Regions from separate parts of the Brevibacillus ruminantium genome, predicted to be linked through region 2. Evidence: riboswitches for the same ligand, from Rfam matches in the RefSeq annotation. Region 2 holds a riboswitch; the other holds the start of a gene.
What was found. A riboswitch is a leader RNA that binds a small molecule or an ion and turns the genes downstream of it on or off. The one in region 2 is predicted to bind S-adenosylmethionine.
Positions count from the first base shown of each region.

Region 1: it holds a riboswitch for S-adenosylmethionine, as region 2 does, so the genes downstream of both, mtnK (S-methyl-5-thioribose kinase) here and NDK47_RS02975 (methionine ABC transporter ATP-binding protein) in region 2, are expected to answer to the same signal.

Region 1 is NZ_CP098755.1:1,107,397-1,115,137, forward strand. It holds gene NDK47_RS05360 (sigma-70 family RNA polymerase sigma factor) at 1-322, shown strand, start outside; gene NDK47_RS05365 (anti-sigma factor) at 297-1,490, shown strand; SAM riboswitch class I at 1,626-1,771, shown strand; gene mtnK (S-methyl-5-thioribose kinase) at 1,929-3,158, shown strand; gene mtnA (S-methyl-5-thioribose-1-phosphate isomerase) at 3,155-4,198, shown strand; gene NDK47_RS05380 (GNAT family N-acetyltransferase) at 4,385-4,927, shown strand; gene NDK47_RS05385 (ABC transporter ATP-binding protein) at 5,065-6,807, shown strand; gene NDK47_RS05390 (ABC transporter ATP-binding protein) at 6,838-7,741, shown strand, end outside.
Region 2 is NZ_CP098755.1:565,449-573,189, forward strand. It holds gene NDK47_RS02950 (MFS transporter) at 1-803, opposite strand, end outside; gene NDK47_RS02955 (LCP family protein) at 1,019-1,999, shown strand; gene NDK47_RS02960 (spore germination protein) at 2,081-3,538, shown strand; gene NDK47_RS02965 (GerAB/ArcD/ProY family transporter) at 3,557-4,681, shown strand; gene NDK47_RS02970 (Ger(x)C family spore germination protein) at 4,662-5,813, shown strand; SAM riboswitch class I at 5,905-6,022, shown strand; gene NDK47_RS02975 (methionine ABC transporter ATP-binding protein) at 6,106-7,119, shown strand; gene NDK47_RS02980 (methionine ABC transporter permease) at 7,123-7,741, shown strand, end outside.

The DNA of each region.
Region 1 (7,741 bases), 540 kb from region 2:
CGATTGGCATCGCAAGCAAAAGCGAAAGCCGGAATACTTGACCGATGCATTTCCCGATCAGGCAGATCAGAGGGCAGCGAGTCCGGAGGCTGCGGTCGTTCTTCAAGAGACATTTGCCTCTGTGCAGGATGCGCTGGATGCGCTGCCGGAAAAACAGCGGCAGTCGCTGCTTCTCTATGCCGGGAAGCTAAGCTATGCGGAAATTTCGGATGTCCTCGGGATCGATGTAGCGGATGTGAAGCGGTCCCTCTATCGGGGACGTGTGAAGATGCGAAAATGGTGGAGGGATAATCAGGATGACAGATGCGGACAGGATGAATAGGGAGCGGGAAGAGATGCTCTTGGCGTATCTGCGCGGCGAGCTGAGCGCGCAGGAAGAAGCAGAGCTGCGGCAGCGCCTAGCCGATGATCCGGAGTATGCCGAGAGATTGGAAGAGCTACTGCTCGGAGAGGAAGAACCCTTGGAAAAAGGAAGTGACAAATCCTTGTTGGAGAGCTTGCCTGAAGACAAGCAGCGCGCGATCATCCGCCGGGGGAAGTGGAAAAGCAGGCTCTCAAATGCAGCCTATACGGTGGGAATTTCTCTGTTGATCGGGATTGCGGCATGGCTCGTGAATTTCTGGATTGGCCGCTCCCTCTACGATGAGACCTATCGTGTCTCCAAAGATTTGGTCAACTTTACCCAGCCGGGAATTGAAGTGGGGAGCAGTGGTGCGCAGGTCGGTCTTTTGTACGGCAAAATTCAAATGGAAATGCGGGAGCGGATCGGAGGAGATAGGCAGCGGGTGGGGAGCTTTGAAACGACCAATGTGCTCTACAAGGTTTCAGCCCGGCCTGTCTGGAATAACGGCTTCCGCGAGAAACACTTATTCTTTCTCTTCCCGCTGGAAAACACTCCTTCGCAGGATCACTCATATCGGCGTGATCCGGCGTGGTCTACCCTCGAAAAATTGCCGGAGGGTACCGTATCACAGCTGGCGATCTCTTTTGACCATTTGATGAGCCTAAGAGAGCTTTATCAATTCCTGGCGCCTTATGACCTGGATCTGACCTGGCTGGCAGTAGATACCGGACAGGAACGCAAACATGAAATGGCAAAAGAAGGCGTTGTTTTACTGTCTGCGGGTGAGATTTGGGGATATCCGGAAAATGGTCTTGACTTCGGGGAAGTTCCGATTATCGTCAGAGGGGAGGAGGAGCGCCGCACGGCTGCCTACGTGGCGGAGATGAAATACCTCGCGGAGCAGAAGCGCTTGAGTCAGTCGATTGCCGAGAGCCTGATTTTCCAAAGAGAGGGGGCGCAGATACAGGAGCGCTATCAGTACCTCGAGGAAAACGGCGTAAAAATCTATGGTGTCGTAGTGACGGGAGCAACCAAAGAACTGCTCAGGCTCAAACAAGAGCCTTCAATTACAGCGGCATTTCTGGGGAAAATAGACTGGTGGAATTTGAATCACCCCAGTGCCTCTGGAGAGCAAAACAGCTGGTGAAACGAACTGCCACGCGTACACGCAGAGCCAAGTCGATGACGAAGGCGAAAGCGGTGCGGCTTCCAAAAAAGAGTGTTGACAGCGTGCATTGGCGCGTGTATGATTCAAACTAAATCAAAACTGCATACGTTGGATACCTTATCCAGAGAAGGTGGAGGGACTGGCCCGATGATACCCGGCAACCGACACAGCGCTTGCTTGTCAGCATGTTTGACAGCGAAACAAAGCGATGTGCACGGTGCTAATTCCTGCAGAAGCAAAAGTATTCTGGAAGATAAGGGGGAGACGACACGCATAGCGCGTACGATACGACCTCTTTTCTTCGGGATAAGAGGTCTTTTTTATGTAAAAAACGCCCTCATGACCGTTTTGTCTGGATTCGTTGAAAGAGGCATCGCTGGACATATATAAAATGATAATGGGAGAGGAGAATAAGTCATGGCGTATCGTGCGTTGACTGAACAAGAAGCAGTAGAGTATGTGAAAGAATTGCCCGGGCTGTTTGAAAAGGGAGCCACCCTGACTTCCCATGAGATCGGCGACGGCAACCTCAATCTGGTATTCCATATCAAGGAGGAAGCCACAGGCAAAAGCGTGATTGTCAAGCAGGCTCTGCCCTATGCGCGCGTCGTTGGTGAATCGTGGCCGTTGACGCTGGATCGTGCCCGCATCGAAAGCGAGGCCCTGCGCACCCAGTATAAATTCGTACCTGACCTGGTCCCGCAGGTATATCACTTTGATCAGGAGCTGGCCTTGACGGTCATGGAGGATTTGAGCGATCACATCCTGATGCGCAAAGGCTTGATCGAAGGAAACCGCTACCCTTATTTTGCCAAGCAAATCGGCCGCTTTCTCGCACATACGCTCTTCTTCACCTCAGACTTGGGCGCACATCCCTACGAGAAAAAAGCGCTTGTCAAAACATTTGTGAATCCGGAATTGTGCAAAATTACGGAAGACTTGGTATTTACCGATCCGTACGAAAATGCATCGACCAACAATTTCAATCCGCTGATCAAAAAAGAAGTGGAGGAGATCTGGAAGAATAAGCCGCTTAAGCTGGAAATCGCCAAGCTGAAGCTGGACTTCCTGACCCGGGCCGAAGCGCTGCTGCATGGCGATCTTCATACGGGCAGCATTTTTGTCACCGAGCAATCTACCAAGGTGATCGATCCGGAATTTGCCTACTATGGTCCGATCGGCTTTGATATCGGCGCTGTCGTCGCCAACCTGATTCTGAACTATGCGGGTCAGCATGGACTTCAGTCTGACAGAGGAAAACGGGAGGAGTACCGCGAATACCTGTTGACGACGGTGGAGGATGTCTGGAATGAATTTGTCTCCCAGTTTGTCCAGCTGTGGCATAAGCAGGCGAAGGAGCGCAGCGCCCACGTAGAGGGGCTTTGGCAAAGCTATGTAAACCGGCTGATTCAGGACACCGCCGGGTTCGCTGGCTGTAAAATTCTTCGCCGTGTGATCGGACTTGCGGGAGTGGCAGACCTAAACAGCATTCAGGATGATCAGACCCGTGCGGAAGCCGAGCGTCTGGCGCTGCGCATCGGACAGGAACTGATTCTGAAGCGCAGCAGTATTGAAGAGTCGACCGATATCACCGATATCGTCCGGAATGTTACCACACGATTTGATCAGGAGGCAGCAACGGCATGACTACATCAAGTGAAGTATTTGCACCGGTAAAGTGGGAGGGAGACGCACTCCTTCTGCTCGACCAGACGCGTTTACCTGTTGAAACGATAGTGCTTACCATCGAAACGGCAGAGGAAGTATGGGCGGCGATCCGTCATTTGCAAGTGCGCGGAGCTCCGGCCATCGGCATGGCGGCAGCATATGGCCTTTACCTGGGTATACGTCAGCTTGAAGCGGCAGATGCAGGAGCCTTTCGGGAGCTGCTGCACCAGCGAGCAGATTACCTGGCGACTGCGCGCCCCACTGCAGTGAATCTGTTCTGGGCGCTGGACCGCGTAAAAGCCCGGATTGACCAAGAAGGCGAAAAGCCGGTAGATGTCCTGAAAGCGGCAGTTCTGGACGAAGCACTGGCCATCCAGCGCGAGGATGCAGAGGTTTGCCGGACGATCGGGGAGAATTTGCTCACTCTGCTCAATGACGGCATGGGCATCCTGACGCATTGCAATCCGGGGGCGCTGGCAACGGCAGCCTACGGAACGGCAACCGCCCCTTTTTATCTGGCCAAAGAACGCGGCTGGAATCTTAAAGTTTACGCCGATGAAACAAGACCGGTGCTGCAGGGAGCAAGACTGACGGCTTATGAGCTGCAGCAGGCGGGCATTGATGTTACGCTGATTTGCGACAACATGGCTGCCATGGTCATGGCCCAGGGCAAGGTACAGGCGGTCATCGTTGGAACGGACCGCGTAGCGGCAAACGGAGATGTCGCCAATAAAATCGGCACCTACGGAGTAGCCGTTTTAGCCAAGGCTCACGGGATTCCGTTTTACGTAGCCGCTCCGCTTTCTTCGATTGATCTGGAGACCGCGACGGGAGCGGAGATTCCGATCGAAGAGCGTCCGGCCGAAGAGATTACACATGGCCTCGGCAAACAGGTAGCGCCGGATGGTATCCAGGTGTACAATCCTGCCTTTGACGTGACGCCAGCGGCCTATATTACCGCGATTGTAACGGAGACCGGTATTTTCAAACCAGAGGAAATCGGCAAAGCCAAACCATAGGATCTGTTCGAGAGAGAAGCGCCCTGCACCGGGGCGCTATTTCACTTTCAGCATAGGGAGCTTTTGGTGAACATTTTTCATGTCAAGAGGATTTTATGACAAGGCAGCGAAGGCCTTACCTGGCTGATAGCTGACAGTTGGTGAAGGCAAGGGCAGCGAGGATGAAGAAAGAGGGGGAAGCGAAGTATGAGGGTCATACCGATGACAGAGTATGCCGTTCTGAGACGTCTGGAGCTGACAGATGCAGAGGAGATGTTTTGGCTGACGGATACGAACCGGGCACATTTGCGTCAGTGGCTGCCGTGGCTGGATCATATCAAAACGGTAGCGGATACGGGGCGCTTTATTTCCGCCACATTGGATCAGGATATGCGCAACCAGGGAACCCACTTTGGCATCTGGTACAACGGACGCTTGGCTGGGACTGTGGGGGCACATAACATTGACTGGAATAACCGGAAAACCTCTCTTGGATATTGGCTGGGCGCGCAGTATTCCGGTCACGGATTGATGACGGAGGCTGTATCGGCCTATCTCGATCACCTCGTCTTCGGTGTCTGGAATCTGCATAGAGTAACCATCCAGGCAGCGACGGAGAACGCTAAAAGCAGGGCGATTCCCGAGCGGCTTGGCTTTACTCTGGAGGGAATCATGAGAAGCAATGAGTTTCTCTACGATCATTTTGTGGACCATGCTGTCTACAGCATGCTGTCCAACGAATGGCGCTAAATCTCCAATAAGAAAAACTTGGATTGAAAAGAAAATTTGGGTAAACTAAAGCAAGAAGTCTCAGGCTCCGCCAATCGGAATGGCGGAGCCATGTTTTCTCCAAAGGACGATTATGAAGGAAGAGAGGGACAGACGACGTGAAAATATGGCGACAATTGTCCTGGTTTTTCAGAAAATATTGGAAAAGGTATGCGGTCGGGATTGCTATTCTCTTTCTTATCGATTTGCTTGTACTCTGGCCGCCGCGCCTGATCGGACAAACGGTCGATCAAATCCGCAACGGCTCCCTCACGATGTCCGCTTTGACTACAACCGTTGTTATCTTGCTCCTGATCGGGCTTGCGCTGTATGCCCTCCGCTATTTCTGGCGCTACCTGCTGTTTGGCGGCTCCTTGATGCTGGAGCGGTCACTCCGCGAGCGTCTGTTTGGCCATTTGACCATCCTCTCCCCTTCGTTTTACTCACGGCGCCGCTCCGGTGATCTCATGGCGCTGGCTACCAATGATATCCCTGCTATTGAACAGACAGCCGGAATGGGCGTGCTTACGCTTGTCGATTCCCTGTTTGCGACAGTGCTGACACTTACCGTGATGATGGTCGCCATCGACTGGAAGCTGACGCTGGCAGCGCTTTTGCCGATGCCGTTTTTGGCGTGGTCAACGGCGTATTACGGCAAGCTCCTCCACGATCGCTTTTACCTGGCACAAGAGGCATTCGGCGAAATGAACGATCATGTTCAGCAGTCGGTATCCGGCGTCCGTGTGCTGCGAGCCTTCGTGCAGGAGGAGCAGGATGTAGAATCCTTCCGACGGGTCAGTGAAAAAACCATGGAGCGAAATATCAGCGTTTCCCGGATCGACGCTCTGTTTGAACCGACGATCGGGATTATTATCGGCTTCAGCTTTCTCATCGGGCTGGGATACGGCACCTATCTGGTCTTCTCCAGTGCGATTTCTCTCGGCGATCTGGTTGCCTTTAACCTGTATCTCGGACTGTTGATTTGGCCGATGTTTGCTTTCGGCTGGCTGATGAACATTCTCCAGCGCGGTAGTGCCTCTCTCAAACGGTTGTCCGAATTCTTTGCCGAGCAGCCGGAAGTGAAAGAGGAGAAACAAGTGATCGACGCAGTGTCGAGCAGTACGATAGAGGCACGGTCTTTCACCTTCCACTATCCCGGTTCAGAGAAGGCCGCCCTCTCCGATATCAGCTTCTTGCTTCGGGAAGGAGAGACGCTGGGAATCGTGGGACGGACAGGAAGCGGGAAGTCAACACTGTGCCGCGCTCTCTTGCATCAGTTTCCGATTCCTCCAGACTCCATGCTTGTAGGCGGCTACCCCCTGGAACAAATATCGCTGTCTGCCCTGCGTGGAAAAATGGCCTACGTTCCGCAAGAACATCTGCTGTTTTCCCGGACGATTGCGTCCAATGTCGCATTCGGTAAGCCGGACGCAACGAATGAAGAGGTATGGCATGCGCTTTCTTTGGCCGAGATGAGAGAAGATCTGACTCAGTTCCCTGCCGGTCTTGATACGATGGTGGGAGAAAAAGGCGTCACCCTCTCCGGGGGACAAAAACAGCGAATCTCGATTGCCCGGGCGCTTCTCATGGAACCAGACATCCTGATTTTGGACGATTGCCTGTCCGCAGTGGATGCCCGGACGGAGGAAAGCATCCTGCGCCACCTGCGAGAGGAACGGCATGGAAAAACAACGATCATTACTGCCCACCGGCTTTCTGCTGTCCAGCATGCGCAGTTGATTCTGGTGCTGGACGAAGGTCAAGTGGTGGAGCGAGGAACGCACGACCAGTTAATGGCGGAAAACGGCTGGTATGCGCAGCAGTACCGCCGCCAGCAGATGGAACAAGACGCAGCAGGCTAGAGGGCAGAGAGGGGAAAGGTGAAAGGTGAAATGAACGGGCAAAATGTATGGAAGCGACTGGCAGAGTATGCGCTGCCTTTTCGCAAACAGATCGTCGGGGCTCTGCTTCTGCTCCTGCTCGGAACGGCTGCGGAGCTGGCCGGCCCCTTTTTGGCCAAAGTCATGATTGACAATCATATTCTGGCGATTCATAAAACCTGGTATCGCTTTGAACAACAACCGCTTACTGCCGAAGGAAGCGAGCTCGGCGTGCAGCTGGCGGACCGCTATTACATCAGGGAGGACTGGCTGGGCTCTTTGCCTGCTGACCAGGAGAAAAAGGGCAGCAGGGCCCAGATCGTGACCGAGGGAACGAGCTACTACATGCTGGATCGAGAGCTGACAGAGGAGGGAGAACCCCGAATCGAGCCGTTGTCGGCGAGCGAGGGCAGAGATCGGGTGGAGGCGACGCTGGTTCGCTCTGGGCAGGTTATTGACCGGGTCCAGGGAATTCGGTTGACAGCAGATGAGGTAAAATCTCTGTACAGCAGTGAAATTCCTCCGATACTGCTGCTGGCGGGAGGCTACGCTGCCCTGATTTTGCTCAGTGCTCTTTGCAATTACATCCAGATCTTAACACTGCAAACAACCGCGCAGCGCATCATTCAGCGCATGCGGATGATTTTGTTTACCCATCTGCAGAAATTGCCGGTCTCCTATTTTGACAAGACGCCGGTCGGGCAAATCGTCTCCCGGGTCAGCAATGATACCGAAGCAATCCGGGAGCTGTACGTCAGCGTTCTGGCCACCTTTGTGCAGAACGGCGTGTACCTCATCGGGATTTTGATCGCTCTGTTTATCCTGCAGCCGCAGCTGGCGCTGTTCTGCTTTCTGAGTGTACCGCTGCTCATAGGTTTGGTCATTACCTATCGCTATTACAGTTCTCGCTACTATA
Region 2 (7,741 bases):
AAAATAATGATGCCATTCACCGTCCACAGCCAACTGTATGCGGCAAGCGGCATTCCGGTAGAGGTGAGATGGGGAGCAACTCCTGTATTCCAAACGGTAGTGGAGAAGAAAATAAAAGCAGATCCCAAAGCCATAAACAGATAGACCCGATACCGCAACAACAGATGCAGAGAGCCTTCCTGCCGCTGTTTGGCCTTGCGTTCATCTGCGGCCCCGATTAATTGTTCATGAGACAGGTTTCGCATGAATAGGAAGAAAAAAGCGGCAAATAAAAACGTGCTCACACTATTGAACAAAAACGTAAAGCTGAAGGAAATCGCTGCAATCACTCCGGCCAAAGCGGTACCGACAGCCATCCCCAGATTATTGCCGACATAAACAATATTGAACAGCTCCCGCCGCTGTTCTTTCCAACGGAAACCAATAAAGGCCTGGATCGCCGGATTGGACACATTAAACAGAAAGCCGAGCCCCACCATGAAACCGATGTACACATACCAGCTATCCGTAAACAGGATGCCCAGCATACAGCTTGCCTGCAGGACCAGGGAACCGACAATCAAGCGTTTGGCCCCGATCCGGTGAAACAGGGTGCCGCCGGTAAATTGACCGACAATTCCTGCCAGCGATTGCATCATCAGGACAAAACCCGCCTCCGTCATGGAGCGATGCAACTGGGTATGAACGTATAAAGTCGTTAACGGCCACATAAAGGCGCTGCCCGAGGAATTGATAAAACTGGCGATCAAAAAGAGCCAGGCTTCGCGGGGATAGCGGTGGAGCCAGGTTTTGGGTGAAATCATAGGAGGCCTCCCCCTTTTCGGTAGGTTTTGGAAATAGTATAGTTCATTTTACATACTTTGTAAACTAAAAAGTTTAAAAAATGATCGAATCAGGCAAATAAAGGCTGCCCCATTTTAACATGATTCGCGTATACTAAACAAAGTGGAATCGTCTTGGTTATCTTGTTAGAACAAAGGTGGAGTTTCCCTTGATTCGAAAAATAAAACGACTGGTTATGTTTCTGCTCCTGATTGGCATTCTGGCAGGGGGCTATTACGGATACGCGTTTTATCAATTTGCGGAAGATATCCAGCAGCCGAATCTGGTCGATCACCGACTGGAACCGGGTGAGACCAAAGCAGCCGAGCTGCCCGTTTGGAATGGCAAGGAACGGGTCAATATTCTGCTCATGGGTGTAGACCGGCGAGGGATGAAAAACAGTGGACTTCCCCGCTCAGACAGCATGATGCTGGTCAGTGTCGATCCTGTCACCAAACGATATGATCTTTTTTCCATCTTGCGAGACACTTATGTGGATATTCCTGATCACGGCAGCTCACGGATCAATGCGGCCATCGTGGAAGGCGGGCCGGAGTTAGCCATGGAAACGGTCAGCAATCTGACCGGTCTTGATGTAGACAGATATGTCATTACGGATTTTGAAGGGTTCAAGCATCTGATAGACGCCGTTGGCGGGGTGGAAATCGATGTAGAAAAAAACATGCGCTATCATGATCCTACGGACAAAGGTGTGTATGATATCAATCTGAAAAAGGGCGTGCAGCGGCTGGATGGCACCAAGGCTCTCCAGTATGTACGCTTCCGGCATGATGCTACATCTGACTATACGCGGACCGAGCGTCAGCGAAAGCTGATGTCGGCACTGGCCAGTCAGATGAAAAGCGGTACAACCTTGTTCCAGCTTCCGTCTATTTTGAAGCAGGTGACGCCGTACATCCAGACCAATATCAGTTCGATGGATATGCTGAAGCTGGCCGGATTGGGCCTTTCGCTGGATACGCAAAATCCTGGCAAATACCAGCTTCCGCCGATGGGGGCCTTTCATGAATCGCATCGAGCGGGATCGGTGCTCATTCCGGATGTGGAGCAGGTTCAGGAGTTTATCCAGGAAGCACTCCAGCCAGCGCCTCCGGAAGATAAGGAGCCCGGTTCAACAACAGCAACGAAAAAAACACCAAACGACACGCAAAGCTGAGCGTGTCGTTTTCTTTTTGCCATGTTTTCGGAAAAAGTGGGAAAACTACCTTTATCCTTTCATCAAAAAGGAGGGGGACGGGTGAATACCGAGATCATTCGCAAATGGTTTTCCCATACAGCAGAACTGATCATCGAGGACATCGAGGAGAGGGATTCGCACGTTCGCGTTTATTTTCTAAAGAGCATGGCAGACACGAAGCTCATTTACACGAAGATATTGCCTGAGCTTCGCAAGCTTTCGCCCCATCCCTTGAAGATTGAAGACGTGGAGAGTCATCTCGGTGTGCCCACCTCCCAGCGCTTGGCCAAGCAACAGGATGTGATCAACCACCTCTTGAAGGGGTCTGTCTATATCCATGTCAACCAGGCCCCCTATGGGCTGGCGATACCTGTGGCTGCTGAAAACAAACGAAACATTGCCAGACCTGAGATCGAGACCAATGTTCTTGGGCCGCAGCAGGCATTTGTTGAAGATCTGGATACCAATATTGCGATCATCCGAAAATACCTGACCTCTCCCCAGTTGTTTCACGAGCAGCTCTGGGTCGGGGAAAGCGCTCGGCAAGAAGTGGCGCTGCTTTATATGGAAGAGATCGTCAACCCTGAGAATGTACAGACCATTCGGCAGCGTATACAGGATTTACAGACAGATGGGCTTATAGACACCAACATGCTCTCCCAGTACATTTCGGACAACGAGCTCTCCCTTTTCCCGACCCTGCTTCAGACAGAAAGACCGGATCGGGTGGCGGATGGTTTGCAGAACGGGCAGGTGGCGATTCTGATTGAAGGCAGTCCTTTTGTCCTTTTGGGTCCCACTGCACTGTTCCATTTTTTTGAGTCTCCGGATGATTATTATTTTCGCTGGAGCCTCGGTACATTTACCCGACTGCTTCGAATGATAGCCATGCTGGTGTCCCTGCTCCTCACGCCGCTCTATGTGGCAGCGCTCACCTTTCACTACGAAATGATTCCGGCTGATCTTCTGCTGTCTCTGGCTCAGTCGCGAGCACGCGTGCCATTCCCGCCCTTGTTTGAAGCACTCATGATGGAAATTATTATCGAACTGCTGAGGGAGGCCGGGGCCCGACTGCCGACCAAGGTCGGGCAAACGATCGGGATTGTGGGAGGGATTGTGATTGGGCAAGCAGCCGTCCAGGCGGGAATTACGAGCAATATTCTCATTATCATCGTCGCTTTTGGCGCATTGTCATCCTTCATCGCGCCCAGCTACGTGATCGGGTCTACGATTCGGGTCATTCGCTTCCCGGTTATTGTGCTGGCAGGCATTTTGGGGTTGATGGGGATCATGGTGGCTATGAGCTTTTTGATCAGTCATCTGCTGAGAATCACCAGTCTGGGACGGCCGTATATGTCCCCTCTGTATCCGGTTCGCTTGGGTGACTGGAAAAACACCTATTTCCGAGCTCCGTACTCTTTTTTGGCGAAACGGCTCTCGATTTTTCAAAGCCGCAATCCGCTTCGCTATGGAAGGAAAGAAGCGCACCAAATTCATAACCTGGATGAAGACGAGTAGGGGAGCGGGATCAGACAAATGAAGGTCAATGTCCAGCACAGTCTTACAACTACCATCGCTCCGTATATGGTGGGGTTTCTGATTTTCGCCAATCAAGTGGGATTGGGGATGCTGGGGTATCAACGGCCGGTCGCAGCCAGAGCGGGCCATGACGCATGGATTTCCGTCATCATCGCGGGTCTCATTTCGCATCTCGCGGTGTGGGTTATCTGTCGCACCCTGCAAAAGTATCCTTCAGCCGATTTGTTTGGCATCCATCAGGATGTCTATGGAAAATTCCTCGGCAGGTTGCTCAGTCTGATGTATATCCTCTATTTCAGCGGGATGACACTGATCTTTTTGCGCGGGTACATTGAAGTGGTCCAATCCTGGATGTTTCCCCAGCTCGCTACCTGGCTGCTGGGCATCATTCTGGTGTTCCTGACCCTCTATACAGTTCTCGGCGGGATTCGCATCATCACGGGGTATGTGATCCTTTCCGTTTTTATTACCATTTGGCTGTTTTTTGATCTTTATTTCACGCTTCATTATGCCCGGTGGTACTATTTGCTGCCGATCTTGGAGGCTGATTTCAGGCAGTTGATTGCCGGGGCTTTGGTGATGGCGTTTACTTCGGTGGGTTACGAGATTTTATACATCGTTTACCCATATGTTCAGGACAAAAAGCGGATTCATCGCAGTGCGCAGCTTGGCGTGTTGTGTACGAACATCATTTACATCGCGGTGATGGTCATCACGCTGGTTTTTTTCAGCGAGGAACAGCTCCAGCGAACTATCTGGCCGACGCTGATGATCAAAACCGTCGTCTCCTTTCCCTTTCTGGAGCGGCTTGAACTTTTGGGGATTTCATTGTGGGTCTTCATCGTCCTGCCGAACATCATGCTGTACATCTGGTCTGCTTCCAAAGGCTGTTACAGACTGTTTGGCTGGAAGCAGAAAAAGGTCCTGTATGCTCTCATGATGGTGATTTTTATCGCGATGCAGTTTTTTTCCACCAGGCAATCGATCAATTTCATCATTGATTACATGTCGAAAATCAGCTTGTACGTCGCTGTGTACTACCCCTTTATCTTGTTTCTGCTGGTTTTGATCAAACAGCGCCGGAACAGAAAGGAGACGAATCATGAGGAGATGCAGAGGTGAGCGCTATCTGCGGCGGGAGGTATGGCTGATATTGCTTGCACTCCTGATGACGGGCTGTGTGAAAACGGAGATTTTTGACGATCTGGGGTTGATGACGGTATCGGGATACGATTTGCTGAACGACGATCGGATCTACGGCACGGCGGTCATCCCGACAATCAATCCAGAGGCCAAAGAAAAGGTGCAGATTCTCTCAGGCGAAAGCATGACCACCAAAGGCTTTCGCGACAAAGCAAACCTTCAGTCAGATAAAGAGATGGTAAGCGGGCAGCTGCGCGTCGTGATGTACAATGTAGAGCTTGCCAAGAAGGGCGTAGGCAATTTGGTGGACACCCTGTACCGGGACCCCTCGGTCGGCAGCCGCGTCTATCTGTGTGTGTTTGATGGATTGACGAAGGATTTGCTCTCGACCAGGTTCGAAGCGAAAGGGAACGTCGGCATGTACCTCTATCGGATGATTGAGCACAACGTCGAGCAGGATAAAATTCCATCCCCGACACTGCATGAATTCATACGCACTTATTTTGGCGAGGGCATTGATCCATACCTTCCCCTTCTTGAGAAAAAGGGAAAAAACGTGGGGATTAAAGGAGTGGCCTTGTTTCGCGATGATAAGTACGTCGATTGGGTACCGCCGAAGGAAGCCTTTTTTATTAAACTGGTACATGAAAACTATCGAACGGCCACCTATGAGATGAGAACATCGCGGAAGCGCTTGGAGCTTGAGCCAAACTCCGGTGGAGACAAAGAAACGGATTTTCGGCTGGTATTTGACACCATCAGCAGCAAGGCAAGCATCAAGGTTGTCAGCCAGAAACCACTGATATTTGACGTCAAAATCAAATTGAAGGCCCGCATTCTGGAGATGTCGGAACCAGTAAAGCTGGAGAATCCGAAAATGACAAAGCAACTCGACAAGGTCCTTTCAGAAAATCTGAAACAAGAGCTGGAGAAGGTCGTTCGGAAGATCCAAAAAATGGGTGTGGACCCGTTTGGTTTTGGGGAAAGGTACCGGTCTCAAGTGCGGGGAGCGGGAAAGCTTTCACATGAAGAATTGCAAAAACGTTTTCAAGAGGCGGAGTTCCGCTTTCACGTAGATGCCGAGGTCATCCGCAATGGAGTCATGGATTAAATTCTCATTGACTTTTTATTTCGCGATAGCATATAATCCAATTTGTATCAAGACGGTACATTTCTATTAATTGAATCTAACGTAGATATTCTTCTTATCCAGAGAGGCGGAGGGAAAGGCCCTATGAAGCCCGGCAACCGGCTCATCGATCATTCGATGGGTGGCGCGGTGCCAATTCCTACAAGATGTAGATCTTGTACAGATGAGAAGGGTGGATGCGATCGTATATTACGGTGCAGCCCCTTTTTCGTATAGGAAAAAGGGGTTTTTATTTTATACGGGAGGTGAGCGGATGATACAGTTGCATGATCTGAAAAAAGACTACGTGGTCAACGGAAAGGCGATACCTGCTTTGCGAGGGATCGACCTTACGATCAAAAAGGGAGAAATATACGGGGTCATTGGACACTCCGGGGCGGGAAAAAGCACACTGATCCGCTGTATCAATCTGCTGGAGCGCCCGACATCAGGCAGAGTGATCGTCGATGGAGTCGATCTGACGAAACTGGACGAGGGCAAGCTTCAGGAGCAGCGCAGACATATTGGGATGATTTTCCAGCATTTTAACCTCCTGTCGTCCGCGACCGTAGCGGAGAATGTGGCTTTTCCGTTAAAACTGGCGAAGCGGCCCAAAAACCAAATTGATAAGAAGGTTAAGGAAATGCTGGAGCTGGTGGGGCTCAGTGAGCATCGGGACAAGTATCCGTCACAATTGTCGGGTGGGCAGAAACAGCGCGTTGGCATCGCCCGTGCACTGGCGAGTGACCCCAAAGTGCTGCTCTGCGACGAGGCGACCTCAGCTCTCGACCCGCAGACAACCAACTCTATTCTCGCTCTCTTGCTCGATATCAACCGAAAACTGGGACTGACCATCGTGCTGATCACCCACGAGATGCATGTGATCCGCTCCATCTGTGATCGGGTAGGTGTGATTGACGGCGGACATATCGTCGAAACCGGCGAGGTTCTGGAAGTGTTCCTGAAGCCGCAGCATCCGACGACACAGGAGTTTGTCGAGCAGGTAGCGGACTCCAGTGAATTGCGTAAAGTCGTTTCCCTGGAAAAAGCGTCGGGCGAACGGATGATTCTTCGCGTGACCTTCCTGGGCGAGCAAACCTACCAGCCGATCCTTTTTGAAACGATGCAGGAGACAGGGACGGTATTCAGCATCCTGCAGGGGACCATCTCACGGATGAAAGACACCCCATACGGTCAGCTCGTGGTCGAGTTGGGCGGGAATTCGGGCCAAAACAACAAAGCGATCGAGACACTGCGACAGCGCGGGCTGGAAGTGGAGGTGATATAGGGCATGTCGTTTACAAATGTGGATTGGACAGAAATATGGAAGGGCTCAATTGACACACTGACCATGCTCGGGTTCTCTACCTTGTTCACGGTCATTATCGGACTTCCGCTGGGAATCCTGCTATTCCTGACGTCCAAAGGACAACTGCTGGAAAACCGCTTGTTTTATTCGGTATCATCCTTTGTCGTAAACGTTTTGCGTTCCGTGCCTTTCATTATTTTGATGATTCTCTTGATTCCCGTAACGAAGATGCTCGTCGGCACTTCACTCGGAGTAAAAGGCTCTATCCCTCCTTTGGTCATCGGTGCAGCTCCGTTTTTTGCCAGATTGGTAGAAACATCTCTGCGTGAGGTAGACCGGGGTGTGATCGAAGCAGCTCAATCGATGGGGGCGTCCAACTGGCAGATTATCCGCAGCGTCCTGCTGCCGGAATCGCGACCGGGTCTGATCGCCGGGATCACCATTACGACAGTGGCACTCGTTTCGTACACGGCCATGTCAGGTGTCATCGGCGGCGGGGGCTTGGGGGATTTGGCGATCCGCTACGGCTATCAGCGCTTCCAGACCGATGTCATGATTGTGACTGTCTTCATATTGCTTGTGTTGGTTCAGATCTTGCAGT